3 regions of the Microbacterium sp. LWH12-1.2 genome follow, and region 2 is predicted to be linked to each of the others. Evidence: riboswitches for the same ligand, from Rfam matches in the RefSeq annotation. Region 2 holds a riboswitch; each other region holds the start of a gene.
What was found. A riboswitch is a leader RNA that binds a small molecule or an ion and turns the genes downstream of it on or off. The one in region 2 is predicted to bind thiamine pyrophosphate.
Positions count from the first base shown of each region.

Region 1: linked by a shared signal. The riboswitch ahead of thiC (phosphomethylpyrimidine synthase ThiC) and the one ahead of MRBLWH12_RS07370 (bifunctional hydroxymethylpyrimidine kinase/phosphomethylpyrimidine kinase) in region 2 are both predicted to bind thiamine pyrophosphate.
Region 3: linked by a shared signal. The riboswitch ahead of MRBLWH12_RS12455 (ECF transporter S component) and the one ahead of MRBLWH12_RS07370 (bifunctional hydroxymethylpyrimidine kinase/phosphomethylpyrimidine kinase) in region 2 are both predicted to bind thiamine pyrophosphate.

Region 1 is NZ_JBEGIJ010000001.1:3,729,974-3,736,921, reverse strand. Features, by position in the region: gene MRBLWH12_RS17750 (thiazole synthase) at 1-13, opposite strand, end outside; gene thiS (sulfur carrier protein ThiS) at 66-305, opposite strand; gene thiO (glycine oxidase ThiO) at 302-1,426, opposite strand; gene thiE (thiamine phosphate synthase) at 1,442-2,080, shown strand; gene thiC (phosphomethylpyrimidine synthase ThiC) at 2,088-3,857, opposite strand; TPP riboswitch at 3,851-3,958, opposite strand; gene MRBLWH12_RS17725 (putative immunity protein) at 4,018-4,560, shown strand; gene MRBLWH12_RS17720 (winged helix-turn-helix transcriptional regulator) at 4,619-5,020, opposite strand; gene MRBLWH12_RS17715 (nuclear transport factor 2 family protein) at 5,103-5,504, shown strand; gene MRBLWH12_RS17710 (response regulator transcription factor) at 5,585-6,262, opposite strand; gene MRBLWH12_RS17705 (sensor histidine kinase) at 6,259-6,948, opposite strand, start outside.
Region 2 is NZ_JBEGIJ010000001.1:1,524,774-1,531,721, forward strand. Features, by position in the region: gene argB (acetylglutamate kinase) at 1-572, opposite strand, end outside; gene argJ (bifunctional glutamate N-acetyltransferase/amino-acid acetyltransferase ArgJ) at 569-1,726, opposite strand; gene argC (N-acetyl-gamma-glutamyl-phosphate reductase) at 1,723-2,775, opposite strand; gene MRBLWH12_RS07370 (bifunctional hydroxymethylpyrimidine kinase/phosphomethylpyrimidine kinase) at 2,990-4,516, opposite strand; TPP riboswitch at 4,507-4,600, opposite strand; gene MRBLWH12_RS07375 (DUF402 domain-containing protein) at 4,607-5,320, opposite strand; gene pheT (phenylalanine--tRNA ligase subunit beta) at 5,358-6,948, opposite strand, start outside.
Region 3 is NZ_JBEGIJ010000001.1:2,626,397-2,633,344, forward strand. Features, by position in the region: gene MRBLWH12_RS12450 (ABC transporter ATP-binding protein) at 1-1,400, opposite strand, end outside; gene MRBLWH12_RS12455 (ECF transporter S component) at 1,400-2,044, opposite strand; TPP riboswitch at 2,035-2,145, opposite strand; gene MRBLWH12_RS12460 (D-alanyl-D-alanine carboxypeptidase family protein) at 2,260-3,789, shown strand; gene MRBLWH12_RS12465 (ABC transporter ATP-binding protein) at 3,957-6,197, opposite strand; gene MRBLWH12_RS12470 (ABC transporter ATP-binding protein) at 6,194-6,948, opposite strand, start outside.

The DNA.
Region 1 (6,948 bases), 2.2 Mb from region 2:
CGCCCGTGCCCATGATCAGCCGTGAGGTGAAGCGGACTCCGGCGACCTCGAACGGGTCCTCCCGCTCAGCCACCCTGCACCGCCGTGAGCACTTCGATCTCGTCGCCGGTGCTCAAGACCGTCGCGGTCCAGCTGCCTCGCCTCACGATGGCCGCGTTGACCGCGACGGCGAGGCCCAGCGATTCGCCGTCGACTGCCCGGCCGTCGGCTCCGATGGCACGGCCGGTGAGGTCGGTGACGACGTCGGCGACAGTGGCGTCTGGTGCGATGCGGGCGGGAGCGCCGTTCAGGCGAACGTCGATCATGAGACCTCCAGGGGTACGGGGGATGCGGTGAAGCGGTCGGGTCGGAAAGGGGCGATGCCGGGCGGGGCGACGCCCGAGATGAGCGAGGCCACGGCCTCGGCCGCGATGGGCGCGAGCATGACGCCATGGCGCCCGAAGCCGGTGGCGATGATCAGCCCCGGTGCCGCGCGTCCGAGCAGGGGCGCGTTGTCCGGAGTCGTCGGCCGGGCCCGCGCCGTGACCTCGAGCAACTCGAGTTCGGCCACGGCAGGCACCACCGCAGCGGCGTCGCGCAGCAGTTCGTAGACGCCTCCCGCCGACACTGCCGGCCCGCCGTGTTCGCGTTGCGTGGCACCGAGCACGACGGTGCCGTCAACACGCGGCAGGAGGTACACCGACGCACCGTGCACGCGAGCGCGAACGGTGCAGTCGAGCAGCGGGCGCAGCCGATCGGGAACGCCCAGGCGCAGGATGTCGCCGTACACCGGGCGCAGCTGCGGCACGAACGGCATCCCGTCGAGGCGGCCGGCGGCGAGGCCGTTCGCGACGACGACCTCTCGCGCCGTGATCACGGCGTCATCGAGGCGCACGCCGATCGCGGGCGACATCGGATCGTTCGGGTCTTCGTGCAGGATGCCGCGCACCACGGTGCGCACGATGCGATCTCCGAGGGCGGCGAGCAGAGCGGTGGCGAGGGCGCGGGGGTCGATGCGATGCTCGCGCACGCGACGGACCGCGGTCGTCCGCGGACCGAGGAGGGGTTCGAGGCGTCGCGCTTCGCGGAGGGTGAGCACCTCGATCGCGCCCGGTTGGAGTGCGGCGAGATCGTCGAAGCTGCGCCGATCGGCGTCGTCGACGGCGAGGAGCAGAGTCGATGCGGCCTCGAATCCGCACCGGCCGCTACCCGGAATCGTCGCGAGGAAGGCGGGATACCGCGCCGCCGATTCCTGGGCTATGACATGCAGCGACTGCTCTGTGGGGCGGTGCTCGCTGATCGGCGTGATCATGCCGGCTGCGGCATACGTCGCGCCCGACGCCGGTTCCGGATCGACCAGACGCACGTCACGGCCCGCCCGCGCGAGCTCCCACGCGATCGACAGCCCGATGGCTCCCCCGCCGATCACGACGGTATCGCAGCGCACCGATACACTCGCCGCATGCTGCTCTCCTCCGCCCGGCTCTACCTGTGCACCGACGCCCGCCGCGATCGAGGGGACTTCACCGAGTTCGTCGATGCGGCCTACACCGGCGGCGTCGACATCGTGCAGCTGCGCGACAAGGCACTCGAAGCCGCCGAGGAACTCGAGTACCTCGGCATCCTGCGCGAGGTCGCCGAGCGGCACGGCCGACTGTGGGCCGTCAACGATCGGGCTGATATCGCGGCCGTCTCCGGCACGCCCGTCCTGCACCTCGGCCAGGGCGACCTGCCCCGCTCGGCTGCGCGCCGCATTCTCGGCGGCGACGTCGCACTGGGCCTGTCGACCCACGACGCCGACCAGCTCGCCGCCGCCCGCGCCGAGCCCGGACTCGACTACTTCTGCGTCGGACCCGTGTGGGCGACGCCCACGAAGCCCGGCCGCGCCGCCGTCGGCCTCGACCTCGTACGCGCGGCCGCCGATGCCGACCTGGCCGGTGTCGCGCGGCCGTGGTTCGCGATCGGAGGGATCGACCTCGACACGGTCGACGAAGTGGTCGCCGCGGGCGCGAGCCGGATCGTCGTCGTACGCGCGATCACCGAGGCCGGCGACCCCGCCGATGCCGCGCGGAAACTGCGCGCGCGGCTGCCCGAGATGTGACATCCGCTCAGCCGCGGAGAGTCGGCTCTGGCAATTTCTCGTCAGCCGGATCCCGCAACGCGGGCGCCGGCAGATAGACGGTTCCCCCGGCTTCGCGGAAGGCCTCGGCCTGCTGCTGCATCCCGGCGATCGCCGTCTGTTCGGCGACGCCACCGAAACGGTCGCGGATGTCCTGCGAGATGCGCATCGAGCAGAACTTCGGCCCGCACATCGAGCAGAAGTGAGCCGTCTTCGCCGGTTCTGCCGGCAGGGTCTCATCGTGGAACGCCTCGGCGGTATCCGGGTCGAGTGACAGAGCGAACTGGTCGCGCCAGCGGAACTCGAACCGCGCCTTCGACAGGGCGTCGTCGCGGTCGCGGGCACCGGGGTGGCCCTTGGCGATGTCGGCGGCGTGAGCGGCGATCTTGTAGGTGATCACACCGGTCTTCACATCATCCTTGTTCGGCAGCCCGAGGTGCTCCTTCGGGGTCACGTAGCAGAGCATCGCCGTGCCATAGCGGGCGATCTCGGTGGCGCCGATCGCCGAGGTGATGTGGTCGTAACCGGGCGCGATGTCGGTCACGAGCGGGCCGAGCGTGTAGAACGGGGCGCCGTGGCAGAGCGCCTGCTGCCGCTCGACGTTCTCGCGCACCAGGTCGAACGGGATGTGGCCGGGACCCTCGACCATCACCTGCACGTCGTACTGCCATGCCCGCGCCGTGAGCTCGGCGAGGGTGTCCAGCTCGGCGAACTGAGCGGCATCGTTGGCGTCTGCGGTGGAGCCCGGCCGCAGGCCGTCGCCGAGCGAGAAGGCGACGTCGTACCGCGCGAAGATCTCGCACAGTTCGTCGAAGTGCGTGTACAGGAAGTTCTCCTGATGGTGCGCGAGGCACCAGTCGGCCATGATCGACCCGCCGCGTGACACGATGCCGGTCACCCGATTCGCGGTGAGCGGCACGTAGCGGAGCAGCACGCCGGCGTGGATCGTCATGTAGTCGACGCCCTGCTCGCACTGCTCGATCACGGTGTCGCGGAAGATCTCCCAGGTCAGGCTGCGCGACTGGCCGTCGACCTTCTCGAGAGCCTGGTAGATCGGTACGGTGCCGATCGGCACCGGCGAGTTGCGCAGGATCCATTCGCGGGTGGTGTGGATGTCGTCGCCCGTCGACAGGTCCATGACCGTGTCGGCCCCCCATTTGGTCGCCCACCGCAGCTTGTCGACCTCCTCGGCGATCGAGCTCGTCACCGCGGAGTTGCCGATGTTCGCGTTGATTTTCACCAGGAACGCCCGTCCGATGATCATCGGCTCGGACTCGGGGTGGTTCACGTTCACCGGGATGATCGCCCTTCCCGCGGCGACCTCGGAGCGGACGAGTTCGACGTCGCACGCCTCGCGCACTGCGACGAAACGCATCTCGGGCGTGATCACGCCGTGGCGCGCGTAGTGCATCTGGGTGACGGTGCGCCCATCGAGACCGCGGCGCGGCGGGCGGCTCGCACCGCGCCACTCGGCGGAGGCTGCACCACGTCGAGTCGCGCTGCGACCGTCGTCGTGGAGGTTGCGGGCACGACCCGAGTACTCCTCGGTGTCGCCGCGCGCGGCGATCCAGCCGTCGCGCATCGGCGGAAGGCCCGCCTCCGGCTCGCACGGCGGCCCTTCGGTGCGGTAGACATCGAACGGTTCGTTCGCCGAGGCATCCGGCGAATCGGCGAGCGAGATGCGGGTGACGGGCACCGAAATGCCGTGTTCTTCGTCGTGATGGTGCGCGAGAACGCGCACCTTTTCAAAGGTGCTCACAGGCTCCTACTTCCTACGCCGGCATTACCCGGACAGGTTCTACGGTCGCAGGCAGCTTCAGCCAGATCTCAGCCCGTGCTCGGGCACCCGTGTGGACGGGATGATGCTAGCACGCGGGCGACGACGAAGTCGGCGCCGACCGCCCACTTAGAGTTGGCAGGTGACTTCCTCCTCCGGCGACTTCGAGCTGGCGATGGACGAGATCCGCGTGGTCGCCGGATTCGCCGCCGAAGCAGCGGCACGGATCCTCCCGATCTTCGAACGCGTTCACTCGGATGATCCCCGCCCTCGTGCGGCCGTCGATGCCGCACGGGCGTTCGCCGCCGGGGCGCCCCGCACGATGCTGCAACGCACGACGGCGTTCGCCGCTCACCGTGCGGCGAAGGAATCGACCGATGAGCGCGCGAAGCTCGCCGCGCAGGCCGCCGGTGACGCAGCGGCAGGGGCGTACCTGCATCCGATCGCCAAGGCGCACCAGGTCGCTCACATCCTTCGCGCCACCGCGATCGAGGCGTACCTCGCCGAGCTGGACGGCGTGGGCGATGCGGAGGCCGGTGCTCTCGCTGTCCGGCGCTGCGCGGAATCCGCGAGCCCCGGTCTCATCGACGTCCTTCGCCGATACCCTCCGGCGCCACCGGGGACGAACCGCGTCGCGCAGATCATGAGCATGCTCGACACCGCACTGCGAAACGCCGATCGGTAGTCGGCGGCATCCGCCGCGCCGACCTCCTCGCTCGCCGGGCCGTCTGGGCGGAGCCCCCTCAGCGCAGCGTTCGCACCGCTCCGGTATCGGTGGGCATCGTCATATCGTCGTACGCGGCGCGGGCGACCTCGACTTCCTCGATGTGCGATTCGGCCCACCGCCCGAGTGCTGCCAGCGGCTCTTGAAGGGTGCGCCCGAGTGGAGTGAGGGCATAGTCGACGCGCGGAGGCATCTGATCGAACGCCGTCCGGGAGACGATCCCGTCGCGCTGGAGTTCTCGCAGAGTGTCGGCGAGGACTTTTCCGCTGATACCCCCGACTGCTTCGCGGATCTCCCCGAACCGCAGGGCCCCACCGCTGAGGGCGACGACGATCATCGCCGTCCACTTGTTGGCGATCCGCGCAAGCGATGTCCGCGAGGGACACGTCGCGAGCATCACGTTCCACTCCGGTCTTTCCATGATCACGTCCTTGGTTACGTTGAGGTAACAGGTTACCAAATGTAATCATAGGTCAGATCACACCGATAGAAGGAGAAATGCAATGAGCGAGAACACACCTGCTGCTGTGGCGGATGCCTATTTCAGTGCGCTCGGCAACGGCGACGTGCCCGCCGCGATGAGCCTCATCAGTCCGGACGTCGTCTGGCACCAGCCCGGAGCCAACCGATTCTCCGGAGATCACGCCGGTATCGACGGTGTCGGCGCCATGATCGGCGGCATGATGGAGGTCAGCGAAGGCACCTTCCAGCTCTCGGTGTCTGGGCCCGCCATGGTCAACGGCGAGTTGGTCGCCGTTCCGGTTCGCTTCACCGGCCGGCGCAGCGACGCATCGATGGACATGAGCGGCGTCGATCTGCTCACCGTTCGTGACGGGAAGATCGTCGAGGTCCACCTGTTCTCAGAGGACGGTGCGGCCGAGGACACATTCTGGGGACGCGCCTGAGGCGCGCGCTCGGGATGCGGTGGGGTTCAGGCGCGAGCCGTCTGAACCCTGCCTGCCGCCCCGGTCGAGAGCACGCAGTGTCAGTGGCCGTCGCCGTTGGTTCGTGCGCGCATCCGCCCTGTCTGGTGCGCCCAGATGGCGATCTCGACGCGGTTGCGAGCGCCGAGCTTGGTCATCAGGCTCGCCACGTGCGTCTTCACCGTGCTGAGGGTAATGAACAGCTCAGTCGAGATCTCGCCGTTGCTCAGGCCACCAGCGACCTTCGCGAGCACCTGTTCCTCGCGCTCGGTGAGCGGCTCGATCGGCTGCGGTGGCGGCGCAGCCGGCCCCGCTCCGGCGAAGGCCTCGAGCAACCGCACCGTGACGTTGGGGGCGATCAGGGCATCCCCGCTCGCGGCAGCGCGGATCGCCTGGGCGAGCAGCTCGGACCCTGCATCCTTGAGCAGAAAGCCCTTGGCACCCGCCCGCAGCGCCGCGAAGACGTACTCGTCGAGGTCGAAGGTCGTGACGATGACGACCGCCATCGGGTCATCCACGCCCGGGCCTGCCAGCACGCGGGTCGCCTCGATGCCGTCGAGGTCGGGCATCCGGATGTCGAACAGGCAGACGTCCGGTCGCAGGCTGCGGGCGAGGGCGACCGCTTCGTTGCCGTCGACTGCCTGACCGACGACCTCGATGTCCGGTTGCGCGTCGAGGATCATGCTCAGCCCTGTGCGCACGAGCTCCTGGTCGTCGGCGATGAGCACGCGAATGGTCATGGTGCCCATCCAACACGAGGAAGCACCGCGGTGACGACCCATCCGCCGCCGGGCGCAGGGCCGACCTGGCAGGTGCCGCCGAGCAGAGCGGCGCGCTCCGTCATGCCGATGATGCCGAAGCCCGGCGTCGGCGACGCGGCGACGTCTCCGTCGTTCGTCACGCTCAACCGCACCCCGCGCTCGTCTGCCTCCACGAGCACGTCGACACGGGTGACCTGACGCCCGTGTCGGAGGGCGTTGGTCACGGACTCCTGCGCCAGGCGGAAGACCGCAGCAGCCACCGGCGGCGGGATGCTGCCGTCGTCGCCTTCGACCTTCACGGTGACGTCCGCGCCGCCCGGCCTTGTTCCGGCGAGCTGCTCGATGTCGTCCAGCCGCGGGCTCGGCGCGAGCTCCGCCGTCTCGCCCTGCCGCAGCACTCGCACCATCGACCTCAGCTCGCTCAGGGTCTTGGCCGCCTCCGCCTCGATCACGCCGAGCGCGTCCTGCGCTGCGCGCGGGTCTCGCGCCGCCACCGCAAGACCCGCCTGGGCACGGATCGCGATGGCGGAGACGTGGTGGGCGACCGTGTCGTGCAGGTCACGGGCGAGGTGCTCACGCTCCCGCATCCGGATGCTGTCGAGGAGGCGTCTGCGGGATCCTGCGCGGTAGCGAAATGCGGTGCCGAGCAGCGCCATCGTCAGCAG
Region 2 (6,948 bases):
CCCGGGTGATCGAGATCGGGGGCGATGCTGGAGACGACCGGGATGCGACCGGCGGCGAGGTGATCGAGCACCGGCGTCGGATCCACCTCCACGACGTCGCCGACGCGTCCGAGATCGATCTCTTCGCCGTCGATGATGACGCCGCGGCGGCGGCCGCCGAACAGGCCCGCGTCCTCACCGCTGAGACCGGTGGCGATCGGACCGTGCGAATTGATCTTCGCGACGAGCTGCGGGTTCACCTGGCCGGTGAGCACCATCCGTACGACGCTGATCGCCTCGGTGTTGGTGACCCGGTAGCCGCCCTTGAACTCGCTGGGGATGTCCAAGCGCTCGAGCATGTCGGAGATCTGCGGCCCGCCACCGTGCACGACGACCGGCTGCACGCCGACGTAACGCAGATAGGCGATGTCCTGTGCGAATGCTTCCTGCAGCTCATCGGAGATCATGGCGTTGCCGCCGTATTTGATGACGACGATCTGGTCGCGGAACTTCTTCAGCCACGGGAGCGACTCGATGAGCGTCGAGGCCTTGACGGCGGCGACGTCCGGCGTGGTGTCCTGGATGTCGGTCATGAGGCGTACGCGCTGTTCTCGTGCACGTAATCGTGGGTGAGGTCGTTGGTGAGGATCGTTGCCGACGCATCGCCGACCTTCAGGTCGATCACGAGGTGCGTCGCGCGCGGCGTGAGGTCGACCTCTTCGCGGGGGCGATCGGGACCGCCCTGCGAGCACACCCGGACGCCGTTCATCGAGACGTCGACGTCGTACGGATCGAACTGCGCGTTGGTGGTGCCGATCGCCGCGAGCACGCGCCCCCAGTTCGGGTCGTTGCCGAAGATCGCCGCCTTGAACAGGTTGTTGCGGGCGACGGAGCGTCCGACTTCGACGGCATCCTGCTCGGATGCCGCATTCCGGACCTCGATCGTGATGTCGTGACTCGCGCCCTCCGCATCGCCCTGCAGTTTCACGGAGAGTTCGAGGCAGAGGTCGGTGAGCGCCTGGGTGAAGTCCTCGAGGTCCGGGACGACGCCGCTCGCGCCGTTGGCGAGCAGAGTGACCTGGTCGTTCGTCGACATGCAGCCATCGGAGTCGAGGCGGTCGAACGTCTGCCCGGTGGCGCGGCGGAGAGCCGCGTCGGCCTCGAGCGGCTCGAGGACGGCATCGGTGGTGAGAACGACGAGCATCGTGGCGAGGCCCGGTGCCAGCATGCCGGCACCCTTCGCCATGCCGCCGATGGTCCAGCCGTCGCGCGTGATCGTCGCCGTCTTCGACACCGAGTCGGTTGTCATGATCGCCTCGGCGGCGGATTGACCGCCATCCGCGCTGAGTTCGGCGATCGCGTGGGCGGTGCCGGTGAGCACCTTCGCACGGAACACCTCGTCGCCGACCCCGATCAGTCCCGTGGAGCAGATCAGCACGTCACCGGCGCTGACGCCGAGCAGCTCGGCCGCCTTCTCCGCGGTCTGATGCGTCGTCTGGAACCCGAACGTTCCGGTGAAGCAGTTCGCTCCTCCGGAGTTGAGGACGACCGCCTCGACGACGCGGTCCGCGACGGCCTGCTGCGACCAGATGATCGGGTTCGCCTTCGCGCGGTTGCTCGTGAAGACAGCAGCGCCGACCTTGCGCGGACCGCGGTTCACGACCACGGCGACATCGGGCTTGCCGGTGGACTTGAGACCGGCGGCGACGCCAGCGGCTTCGAATCCTTGGGGTGCGGTCACGCTCATGGTGCGACTCCGTTGATTGAGAGGGCGCGGTCCTCGGGCAGACCGAGCGCGAGGTTCATGGACTGGATGGCTGCTCCCGCGGTGCCCTTGACGAGATTGTCGACGGCGGTGACGACGGTCACGCGATTGGCTGCCCGGTCGATGGCGAGACCGATCAGGGCGGTGTTCGCGCCGAGCACGTCGGCGGTGCGCGGGAAACGGCCCTCCGGCAACAGCTGCACGAAGGTCTCATCGCCGTAGGCGCTCTCCCACGCGGCGCGGATCTCGGCATCAGTGACTCCGGGCACGATCGGCGCGGTCGACGTCGCGAGGATGCCGCGCGACATCGGCACCAGGACCGGCGTGAAGGAGATGCGGATGCTCTCGGGTTCCGCCCCACTGGACGCAGCGAGAGCCTGGCGGATCTCCGGGATGTGCCGGTGCGTTCCACCGACCGCGTAGGGGTTCGCGGTGCCGAGGACCTCACTGGCGAGCAGGTTCTGCTTGAGGCTCTTGCCCGCTCCGGATGGGCCGACCGCGAGGACGGAGACGATGTCACCGGGATCGATGACGCCCGCGGCGACACCTGGTGCGAGACTCAGGCTCACCGTGGAGGCGTTGCAGCCGGGCGCCGCGATCCGGGTCGCGTGGCGCAGAAGCTCGCGCTGCTTGACGCCGTCCACGAGGAGCTCGGGGACGCCGTAGCTCCACGGCTCGTGGAATGCGCCCCCGTAGAAGGCATCCCAGGCCGCCTCGGAGGTCAGGCGGTGATCGGCACCGGCGTCGATGACGAGCGGGGTGTCGCCCAGCGCATCGGTGTACTGCCCGGACTGGCCGTGCGGGAGAGCGAGGAACACGATGTCGTGACCGGAGAGGATCTCCGGCGTCGTGTCCTGCAGAGCGAGGTGAGCGAGCGAGCGCAGGTGCGGCTGATGATCGATCAGCGGCTGACCGGCATTCGAATGCGCGGTCACGGTACGGATGTCGATGTCGGGATGACCGGCGAGAAGGCGCAGAATCTCGCCGCCCGCATAGCCGGATGCGCCGGAGACGGCGACGGTGTACGTCATGCTTCTACCTTAACGGTCGGGGTCGGATGAGCCGGAGCGGCGACACCGGCACTCGACTGCCATCGGGCAGGAGCGCGGGGTCGCCTAGAGTCGGCGGTCGGACCGGCGTCGGCGCACCGAAACGACGCTCGGAACGAGCGTCAGTGAAGCGGATGCGGCCGAAGGCATGCCTGGACGATAGCGCGCGCTCGGCAGCATCCGCAAATCAGCAGCGTCATCGAGACGCGCAGCGCTCCATCGGCGCGTCGAAGAACGCCCGCTCATGACGGGAGGAAAGCTCGAACGCGCGGAACATCCGGGCGCGGGCGTCCGGGCCCACCCCCGCGGCGGCGTTCGCGACGTACCCGATCGCCCGCCGATTCGCTTCCTCGAACGCAGGGTCCGCGTACGTGGCGAGCCACGACGCGTAGGGATGCTGCGGGTTGCGCGCATAAGCACCGAACTCCCCCGCGTGCAGGCGCTTCCCGAGATCGGTGTACAGCCAGAAGCAGGGCAGGATCGCGGCGATGAGTTCGGTGTAATCACCGCCGAACGCGGTGGATCGCAGGTGGTCGAGATACGCGGTGGTGGCCGGTGCCGGCTCCGCCGCGAACGTCCACGTACCGACGCCTGTCTGCGGGGACAGCCACGAAGCGTGCAGCTCCAGTTCACCCACGATGGCTCCGTGCGCGGACTGCGCCCAGAACGCCTGCTCTTCGGAGGTCGGCGCGAGCCGTCCGGCCTGGGCGAGCACCCGAGCGTATTCCCGGAGGTAGAGCGCGTCCTGGCCGAGATAGAACAGGAAGGGTTCGCGGGACAGTGTGCCGTCGGCGAGACCGCCGATGAAGGGCAGCGCGTCGATGTCCGATCTGATCTCCGCGATCCGCGCCCACCAGTCAGCGACGACCTCCTCGGGTATCGGGGACGACACGATGCCTCCTCGTCGCCAGAGCCCGGCGAAGTGGCTGATCGGCCCCTGCCCGCCTCCGACATTGAGGGTTTCGCTCCCACGGAGGGATTCGCGCACCCACGCACGGGACACCGCGACCGCCTGGGACCAGTCGTCGCCGTGCGCACGTCGTGTGGCGAGAGCGGACGACAGCGAGCATCCGGTGCCGTGGGTGTTCACCGTCGCGATCCGTGCACCGCCGAACTCGTGTACGACGCCGCCCGGCTCGACGAGGGCATCCGGGGACTCGTCGCCGGGAAGGTGCCCGCCCTTGACCAGCACCGCCGCACCGGTCTCATCGGACAGCGCCACGGCCGCGGCGATCGCGTCACTCCAGTCGACGATGTCCCGATCAGTGAGCACCCCGAGCTCGATGAGGTTCGGCGTGATCAGGTGCGCCTGAGCGAACAGGGCACGCAATGCGACCTCCGCATCGGGATCGAGCAGTCGGTCGCCGCTTGTGGCGACCATCACCGGATCGACGACGACCACCGGCGGACGGGTGACCGTGAGCCAGGCCAGCACCGTGCGGATGACTTCGGCGTTCGCGAGCATCCCGATCTTGACGGCATCGATCTCGATGTCGTCGGAGACGGCATCGAGCTGCTCCCGGAGGAACACAGTCGGCGGCACGTGCACTGCGCGGACGCCCCGGGTGTTCTGCGCCGTGAGCGCGGTGACCACCGCCATACCGTAACCGCCGTTCGCGGCGATGGACTTGAGGTCGGCCTGGATTCCGGCCCCGCCGGAGGGGTCGCTGCCCGCGATGCTGAGCACCCGAGGTACGGACGGTGGACGCAGAAGATCGCTCATTGCGACATCCCTTCGCTAGTACGAACTAGATCAGGTTCGACGGGTGTGTTCTCAGCCGCGGATGCGGCACCCCGTGTCACTGCTCGCAGTCTATGTGACCAGCTCTTCGAGGCCGGGCAGAACCGGGATCGTCCACGTCGATTCCGGACGCCAGCGCACCCACTCGCGATCGAACGGCCAGTCCCCTTCGTGGAACGAGGTGATCGCCGCATCCGCGTGGCGCTCGATCTGCGCGGCCTGTTCTCTGGTGAGGCGCCCCTGCTCGACACAGGCGGCCAACTCGTCCTCGTCCTTGAGATGGATCGTGCCATCGGCCTCGATCTCGACGTCGAGGATGTGGTCGGAGGAGTACGTATCGCGGTCGGTGCGCAGATGCGCGTTCTCGAGGTTCACGTACCAGCCCGCGAACTCCCAGTCGTCGCCCGTCGTGTCGCTCCAGAACAGCCAGATCGACCAGGGCAGGCCGGCCGGAGCGATCCGCACGACTCCGTTGCCCCACCACTCCTCGACGATGCGGGTCCGGGTGACGAGCCAGCGCTGGTCGAGCGGCACGGTTCGGATACGACGACCGTCCGGCCCGCCCTGACCCTCTACACGCGTGCCCGCGGCGAGCCAGGCGACGAGACCCCGATCGTCATCGCGGACCACCCGCATCGGCGCGATGTACGACGGATCGCCGGGCTGCCACCCCGGCCGGCGGTAGTGCCAGTTGACGACCTCGCCTGCACTCAGGAACGGCCCTTCGCCCATCGGCCGGGCGCCTTCCGGCACGGCGGCCGGGGTGCTGTGCGGAAGGATGCTCATCCCGGCACGATACCCCCGGCTCGCCGCTGCGCAGTACTCAGTCGCGCAGTGTCGCCGCGAAGCGCTCCTCAGCCAGCGCGACGCCGGCGAGTTTGGCTTCCGTCGCCTCTGCGGCCGTGAGCGTGCGATCGTCCGCGCGGAAGCGCAGAGCGAACGTCAGGCTCTTGAAGCCGTCGGGCACTCCGTCACCGCGGTAGTCGTCGACGAGGCGCACCGTCTCGAGCAGCGCGCCGGCGCCCTCCACGAGCGCGCCACGCAGTTCGGCAGCGCTGACGGCGACCGGGACCACGAGCGAGACATCCTGCGTCGCTGCCGGGAACGTCGACAGCGATGCGGCGACCACACGGTTTCCAGCGAGCTCGAGGATGCGGTCGAGGTCCACCTCGAGCACGGTCGCGCGCCCCGGCAGATCGGCGCCTTCGGCGACGACAGGGTGCAGTTCGCCGACGTAGCCGACCTCCTCGCCCCCCAGGACCAGCGAGCCGGTGCGCCCCGGGTGCAGAGCAGCGCGCTCGGCCTGCACGACATCGATCTCGACGCCGGCAGCCGCAGCGATCACACGCACAGCATCCAGCGCTTCAGCGAGGCCGGCGGCCTCTGCAGCACGGCCAGGCTGACGGGCGACGACGTTGCCTGCGAGCAGGACGGCGACGTGACGGTGCTGCGGAGGAATCGAGGCGTTCAGCTCTGCGAGCTTCTCCTCGGAGGGACGCTCGCCCAGCGGCGGCACGGTGTCGGTGCCATACGTCACTCCCGGTTCCGGGAGGAACACGATGCCGGTCTCGAACAACGCGAGGTCAGTGAGGCCGCGCGAGATGTTGCGGTGCGCGATCTGCAGCAGACCAGGGATCAGCGAGCGGCGCAGGTACGGCGCGTGCCCGTCGAGCGGGTTTGCCAGCCGGATGCTCGGCAGGTGCTCCCCCGACGCCGAACCGTGCAGATCGTTCTGCATCTCGGTCGTGAAGGGGAAGGCCGGCGTCTCGACGAACCCTGCCGCTGCCAGCGCATCGGCGACACGGCGTCGGCCCTGCTGCAGCGGCGTGAGTCCGCGCCCGGATGGCGGCGTCGGAAGGACCGACGGGATGCGGTCGAGCCCGTGGATACGGGCGACTTCCTCGGCGAGCGTCCACTTGTCGGTGAGATCCGGACGCCAGGTGGGCGGGATGACCTGCCAGCCCTGGCCGACCGCGGTGATCTCGGCGCCGATCATGGTCAGGGCACCCGTGATCTCGGCATCCGTGTAGTCGACGCCGATGAGACCTTGCACGAAGCCCTCGGGGAGCTCGATGCCCTCGACGAACACCTCGGCGAACAGCGCACCGCCGAGGTCGTCGTATGCGCCACCGGCCAGGTCGACCATGAGGTCGGCGACGCGACGAGCGGCGACGAAGGGAAGCAGCGGGTCGGTTCCGCGCTCGAAGCGGCGGGATGCCTCGCTGGGCAGCTTGTGCCGTCGGGCTGCGCGCGCGATCGTGATCGGGTCGAAGGTCGCCGCTTCGATGAGGACGTTGCGAGTCGTCTCGCTCATCTCGGTGGTCGCGCCGCCCATGACGCCGGCGAGGCCGATCGGGCCGGACTCGTCCGTGATGAGCAGGTCTTCGACGTGAAGGGTGCGCACCTGACCGTCA
Region 3 (6,948 bases), 1.1 Mb from region 2:
TCATGGGTGATCGTCACGATCGCCGTCCCGTCATCGCGAAGGGCGGCGAGCATGGCGACGAGTTCCGCCCAGGTGCGGGCATCCTGCCCGAAGGTGGGCTCGTCGAGGACGAGCACGCGCGGTCGGGTCGCCAAAGCCGCCGCGACCGTCAGCCGTCGCTTCTCGCCGCCGGAGAGCGTATACGGATTGGCCAGCGCGAGGCGGTCGAGCCGCAGCCGCGTGAGCAGTTCGTCCCTGCGTTCCGCGATCTCGTCCTCCGCCATGCCGAGCGCGCGCGGTCCGACGGCGAGCTCGTCGCGTACGGTCTTGGCGAGCAGCTGATGCTCCGGCTCCTGGAAGACCAAGCCGATACGCGTCAGCAGGTCGCGCGATGCCCAGTGGATGGGTTCCTCGCCGATGTCGGAGGCCAGGGCGACGGATGCCGTGAGCCGGCCGGCGGCCGGTGGCAGGAGTCCAGCGAGCGTGAGCCCGAGCGTCGACTTTCCGGCACCGTTCGGCCCGGTGATGGCCAGCACCTCCCCGGCGCGCACGTCGAGGTCGATGCCCGAGGCGACCGGTCGGCCCTTCACCCGTGCGACCGCAAGGTCTCGGGCCGATAGCAGCGGTTCCCCAGGTCCGCGGCGCGGGGGCGACGGCGGTACGGGGGCGAATCCTGGCACCCAGACGCCGTCGGCTGCGAGCCGAGCGCCCTCGACGCCGAGCACGCGGTCCGGCGAGCCGTCAGCCACGACGCCTCCCTGGCCGATCACGATGACCCGGGTGATCAGCGGCAACCAGACGTCGAGGCGATGCTCGACGACGATCAGCGTGGCCGGCTGCGCCTGCAGCATCCGCTCGACCGCGTCGCGCACCTCGATGACGCCCTGCGGATCGAGGTTCGCCGTCGGCTCGTCGAGGAGCACGAGCCCCGGTTGCATCGCGAGGATGCCGGCGAGCGCGAGGCGTTGCTTCTGCCCGCCGGAGAGCGCCTTCGTCTGCCGGTCGAGGGGCACGTCGAGGCCGACCGCGTTCAGTGCGGCGCCGACGCGCGACCAGATCTCCGGCCGCGGCACACCGAGGTTCTCGCATCCGAAGGCGACATCGTCGCCCACCCTCGCGAGGATGACCTGCGAATCCGGGTCCTGCAGCACCAGGCCGCTGCGACCTCGCGTGGCCGACGCGGGCGCCCCGTCGACGAGCAGTTCACCGGTGCTCTCGCCCTCTTCGTCGCCGCCGAGGACGCCGGCGAGTCCGTGCATCAGGGTCGATTTCCCCGACCCCGAAGCACCGAGCACGAGCACCCGCTCCCCCGGCTCGATGCGGAAGGAGATCTCCTCCAGCGCCCAGGCGAGACGGCTCGCGTGCCGCCAGCCCCAGCCGCGCGCCTCGACGGCGGCGGGGCCGGTGGTACTCGCGCTCATCAGACCCGGACGCGCGCCTCGCGCCCGGAACCGAATCTGTCGAGGGCTCCGGTGGCGGCGATGCCTCGCGCCAGCACCCAGGACAGGATGCCGGCGATGATGGCGCCCGAGATCACGGCGCTGATCAGGTAGACGACGGTGAAGGTCGGGCCGGATCCTGCGTACCAGAGGATCAGGTTGTTGATTCCTCCGGCAAGAGCCGCACCCGCGCCGGCGAGCGCCGCGACCGGCAACGACCAGCGCTTGTAGAAGAAGAGCAGGAAGATGAGTTCGGCGCCCAACCCCTGCACGAGTCCGGCCTCGATGGTGAGGAATCCGCCCCACTGGTTGCCGACGAGTGCGGACACGACCGCAGCGAGCACCTCGGTGTAGATCGCAGCGCCCGCCTTGCGGATGATCAGGCCGCCGAGCACGCCGGCGAACAGCCACGGCCCGTCGAGCAGGCCCTGCACGCCGGGAAGCAGCGGTTCGAGCAGTGCTGCGGGGCCGAGATAACCGACGTTCCAGGCCAGGAAGATCAGGCCGGCGGCGACGCCGATGACACTGGCGACGACGATGTCGACGATGCGCCAGCGCCAGATCTCAGGACGACGCAGGCCCTTTGCCTCGGACGTGGCCACCGATGTGGGCGTGGATGTACTCATCTGAACTCCTCCCTGCGCTGGCATGACCCAGATCAGGTTCGACGGTCGAAGCGCGATCGCTCCCTCTCAGCCCGGCTCGCCGGACTCCCGTGGTTGTGCTGTCGATCTTACTCTCGCCGCTGCCCGCGCGATTCCCCTCTCGCGGCGGACGACTTTCACAGGCGCGGAGGCGGGATACGCCGCGAATTCCTTGAATGATTCGGTAGCGTGTGCAGGTGACCCTTCGTGACGCGCGCCCGGATACGGGATCGGATGCGGCGGCCGCACCCGCGTCGATCGATGACGCGGCGGTGGCCGAGACCGCACTGTCTGATGCTGCACTGCCGGATGTCGCTGCGATTGCCGGATCCGGAGCAGTCGAATCCACAGCCCCCGCTCGCTGGGCCGATGCCGGACGCGGCGCGACCGCGCTGACCTGGGTCGATCCGGCGACGATCGCGAACGAGACGCGGCCAGGGACGCTCGACGGCCCGATCGCAACGGCGAACGGCGCGAGCCTTTTGAAAGGTGCCCGACTGCGCAGCGGTTTCGCCCAGCCGCAGACGCTGGTGCCGCTCGGGATCCTCGCAGGGCTCGTCGCCGCCTATGCCGGAACGACGTTGCTGTGGCCCCTGCACGAGATCGCGCCGACAGTGCAGGCAGTCGAGTTCGAAGCGGCATCCGCACCGCCCGCATCGCTCACCTGGCCGACGCAGGGCAGCGCGGCCGTCGGCGTCGAGGGCGTCGGCGCGGTCGCCTCCGCTCTGGACGAAGCGGGCATCGCCAGCATCACGAAGGTCGTCAGCACCCTGATGGTGCTGGACAGGCTCCCGCTCGCCGTCGGCGAGCAGGGCCCGGAGTACTCGTTCACTCTCCAGGACAGCGAGGACTACTGGGATTACCGGATCGCGGATCAGTCCTCGCTGGATGTTCCCGTCGGTGGCACGTTGACGGAGTTCCAGATGCTGCAGGGCATTCTGCTGGGCTCTGCCAACAACTACATCGACCGGCTGTCCGACGAGATCTGGGGCTCGGAACGCGCCTTCGCCGATGCCGCTGAGGTGTGGCTGCGCGAGCGCGGACTCGAAGGCATCACCGTGGTGACCCCTTCTGGTTTCGATGAGGGCAACACCGCGACGCCGGAGGCGCTGGTCAAGCTCGCGCAGCTCGCCATGGAGAACCCGGTGTTCGCGAGCATCGTCGGCACGAAGTCGGTCGATATTCCTGGTGTCGGCGTGGTGACCAACGGCAACGGGATGCTCGCGGATGCGGGCGTCGTCGGCATTAAGACAGGCACCCTCGAGTACTACAACCTCCTCACGGCGAAGGACGTCGCGGTCGGAGACACCACCGTCCGGCTCTATGCCGCCGTCCTCGGTCAGAACGGCGACGACGAACGCCTCGCCGTGACCCGCACGCTCTTCGCCGAGGCCGAAGCAGCTCTGCAGACGCAGAAGCCGACGGTGCCCGCGGGCACTGTCGTCGGCGAGGTGCAGACGGTGTGGGGCGAGTCGGCGAAGATCGTGACGGATGCCGATGCCGCCGTCATCCTCTGGAATGCCGGCACCGCAAAAGTGACCCCCGAGTTCGACCTGGGCAACACCCAGGCGGCCGGCGACGTGGTCGGAACGCTCACGGCGACCGGGCCGCTGAACACCGCCGAGACGAAGCTCACCCTCGCCGATGAACTCGCGGGCCCGAGCCCGTGGTGGCGGCTGACGCATCCGCTCGAACTGTTCGGGATCGCCGAGTCCGCTCAACGCTGACCGGTCTCGCCTGCAGCATCCGTTTCCCCCGCCCCTTCATCTGACACACGAACGAGGCGCCACCTGAGGGAGCTGCACGAGGCAGCCACCCAACACGCCCAGGGACCCGCACAACGCGAGACGCCCCACCCCGCGCGATGCGGAGTGGGGCGTCTGCGTGATGGAGGTCAGGCCTTGCGGTCAGGAGCCTCCGGGCTTTCGAGGATCGCCTCTGCGGCTGCAACCTCGGCCGCCGGCATCCCGACGCCGACCGAGGCACCGATCCGCGCGGCTTCTGTTTCTGCTTCCTCAGCGTCACCCGTGACGACGACCGGAGTCGACGCGGTGAGGGCTTCCTCAGCGTCGATGTCGGTCGCAGCCTGCTCGAACTGCGACTGGTACAGGCGCCAGTAGGCCCCCTGCGCAGCGATGAGCTCGTCGTGCGTGCCCTTCTCCACGATGTCGCCGTGCTCCATCACCAGGATGAGGTCGGCGTCGCGGATGGTGGACAGGCGGTGCGCGATGACGAACGATGTGCGTCCTTCGCGAAGCGCCGCCATCGCGTGCTGCAGCAGCAATTCGGTGCGCGTGTCGACCGCCGAGGTCGCCTCATCGAGGATGAGGATCGACGGCTGAGCGACGAACGCTCTCGCGATGGTGATGAGCTGACGCTCACCCGCCGAGACGTTGGAGGCGTCCTCGTCGAGCACGGTGTCGTAGCCCTCGGGCAGCGCGTGCACGAAGCGGTCGACGTACGTCGCCTTCGCCGCGGCGAGCACCTCTTCATCGGTGGCCGTCGAACGCCCGTAGCGGATGTTCTCGCGGATGCTGCCCGCGAAGAGCCACGGATCCTGCAGGACCATACCGGTGCGGGAGCGCAGGTCGTCGCGCGTGATCTCCGCGATGTCCTGCCCGTCCAAGGTGATCCGGCCACCGCTGAGCTCGTAGAAGCGCATGATCAGGTTGACGAGCGTCGTCTTGCCGGCACCCGTCGGTCCGACGATCGCCACCGTCTGCCCCGGCTTCACCCGGAACGAGAGGTCCTTGATCAGCGGACGCTCCGGCGTGTACGAGAACTGGACGTTCTCGAACTCGATGACGCCCTTGCCGTCGACGAGCTCCGGTGCGTCATCGGCATCCGGCTCCTGCTCATCCTCGTCGAGCAGCTCGAACACACGCTCTGCGGATGCGGTACCCGACTGCACGACCGCGGCCATACCGCCGAGCTCCGCCAGCGGCTGGGAGAACTGCTGCGAGTACTGGATGAACGCCTGCACGTCACCGAGCCGCAGCTGGCCGTTGGCCACCATGAGGCCGCCGAGCACGGCGAGTGCGGCGTAGCTGAGACTGCCGACGAAGGTCATCGCCGGCATGATGATGCCGGAGAGGAACTGCGCCTTGAACGCGGCCTGGTACAGCTCTTCGTTCTCGACCTGGAACTTGTCCAGGGCGTCCTGCTCGCGACCGAAGACCTTGACCAGCGCGTGACCGGAGAAGGCCTCCTCGACGCGCGCGTTCAGGCGGCCGACCTTGCGCCACTGGGTGCCGAAGGCCTTCTGCGAACGCGGCCCGATGACACCGAAGATCACGCCCATCAGCGGCAGCGCGATCAGGGCGACGAGCGCGAGCTGCCACGAGATGGAGAACATCATCACCAGCACGCCGATGACGGTGAGCACCGAGGTGAGCGCTCCGGAGAGCGACTGCTGCATCGTCTGGGTGATGTTGTCGATGTCGTTCGTGACGCGCGAGATCAGCTCGCCGCGCTGCACCTTGTCGAAGTACGACAGTGGCAGACGGTTGATCTTCGCCTCGACCTCTTCACGCAGGCGCCACATGGTGCGCACCATGATGACGTTGATGACGTAGCCCTGGATCCAGCTCAGCAGCGCCGCGACGACGTAGATCGCCAGTACCGCCGTGATGATCCAGCGCATCGCCTCGAAGTCGATGCCGGCGCCGACGGTGAAGTCCCGCAGTGCCGCTACTTGGTTGGCGAAGTCGGTCTGTCCGAACTGGCGCAGTTGCTCGACGACCTCGTCCTTCGGGGTTCCGACCGGGAACCCGGGGAAGTCGCCCTGCGGCTGTGCCAGCTGGTTCGACATGAACCCGGCGTAGACGAGGTTCGTCGCTTCGCCGAGCACCTTGGGCGCGGCCACTGTGAGCACGACGCCGATGGCGCCGAGGATCGACACGAACACGAACCAGACGGCGGAGGGCTTCAGCAGCCCGATCATCCGCCCGAAGCTCTTGCCGAAGTTGTCGGCCTTGCCCGGCGCCACGCTGTCCCAGTCGCCCGAGTTCTGGCGGGCTTGCTCAGCGAGCTCTGCCTCGTACTTCTCCTCGTCGGTGAGTTCCGGTTCGACGGTAGCGACGGCCCCGGCGGCCGCTGGGCGCTCGCGGCGGTTCTTCGGCTTCTGCTCGCTCATGCGTCCACCCCCAGCTGCGACTCGACGATCTCGCGGTAGGTCTCGCTGGTCTCGAGCAGCTCCTCGTGGGTGCCGACACCGACCATTGTTCCTCCTTCAAGGACGACGATGCGATCAGCATCCGTGATCGTCGACACGCGCTGGGCGACGACGATTTTGGTGACATGCGGCAGTTCTCGCCACAGCGCCTGCCTCAGGCGCGCATCCGTGGTGAGGTCGAGCGCCGAGAACGAGTCGTCGAAGACGAGGATCTGCGGCTGGTGCACGATCGCGCGGGCGATCGCCAGGCGCTGGCGCTGTCCGCCCGAGACGTTCGTGCCGCCCTGGGAGATGCGTGACTCCAGACCATCCGGCATCTCCTCGACGAAGTCGCGCCCCTGCGCGATCTCGAGCGCGTGCCAGAGATCTTCGTCCGTCGCCTCCTCCCGGCCGTAGCGGAGGTTGGATGCCACAGTGCCGGTGAACAGGAAGGGACGCTGCGGTACCAGGCCGATGCTCTTCCAGAGGGCTTCGACGTCGGCCTCACGCACGTCTGTGCCGCCGACGAACGCGGCACCGCCAGTCACGTCGAACAGGCGGGGGATGAGCGAGATGAGCGTCGTCTTTCCGGCACCGGTGGAGCCGACGATGGCGACGGTCTCACCCGGTTCCGCGGCGAAGCTGATGCCGCTCAGCACCGGCGATTCGGCTCCGGGGTAGGTGAATTCGACGTTGTCGAGGGCCACCGAGCCCGGTGTCGGGAAGTCGACGA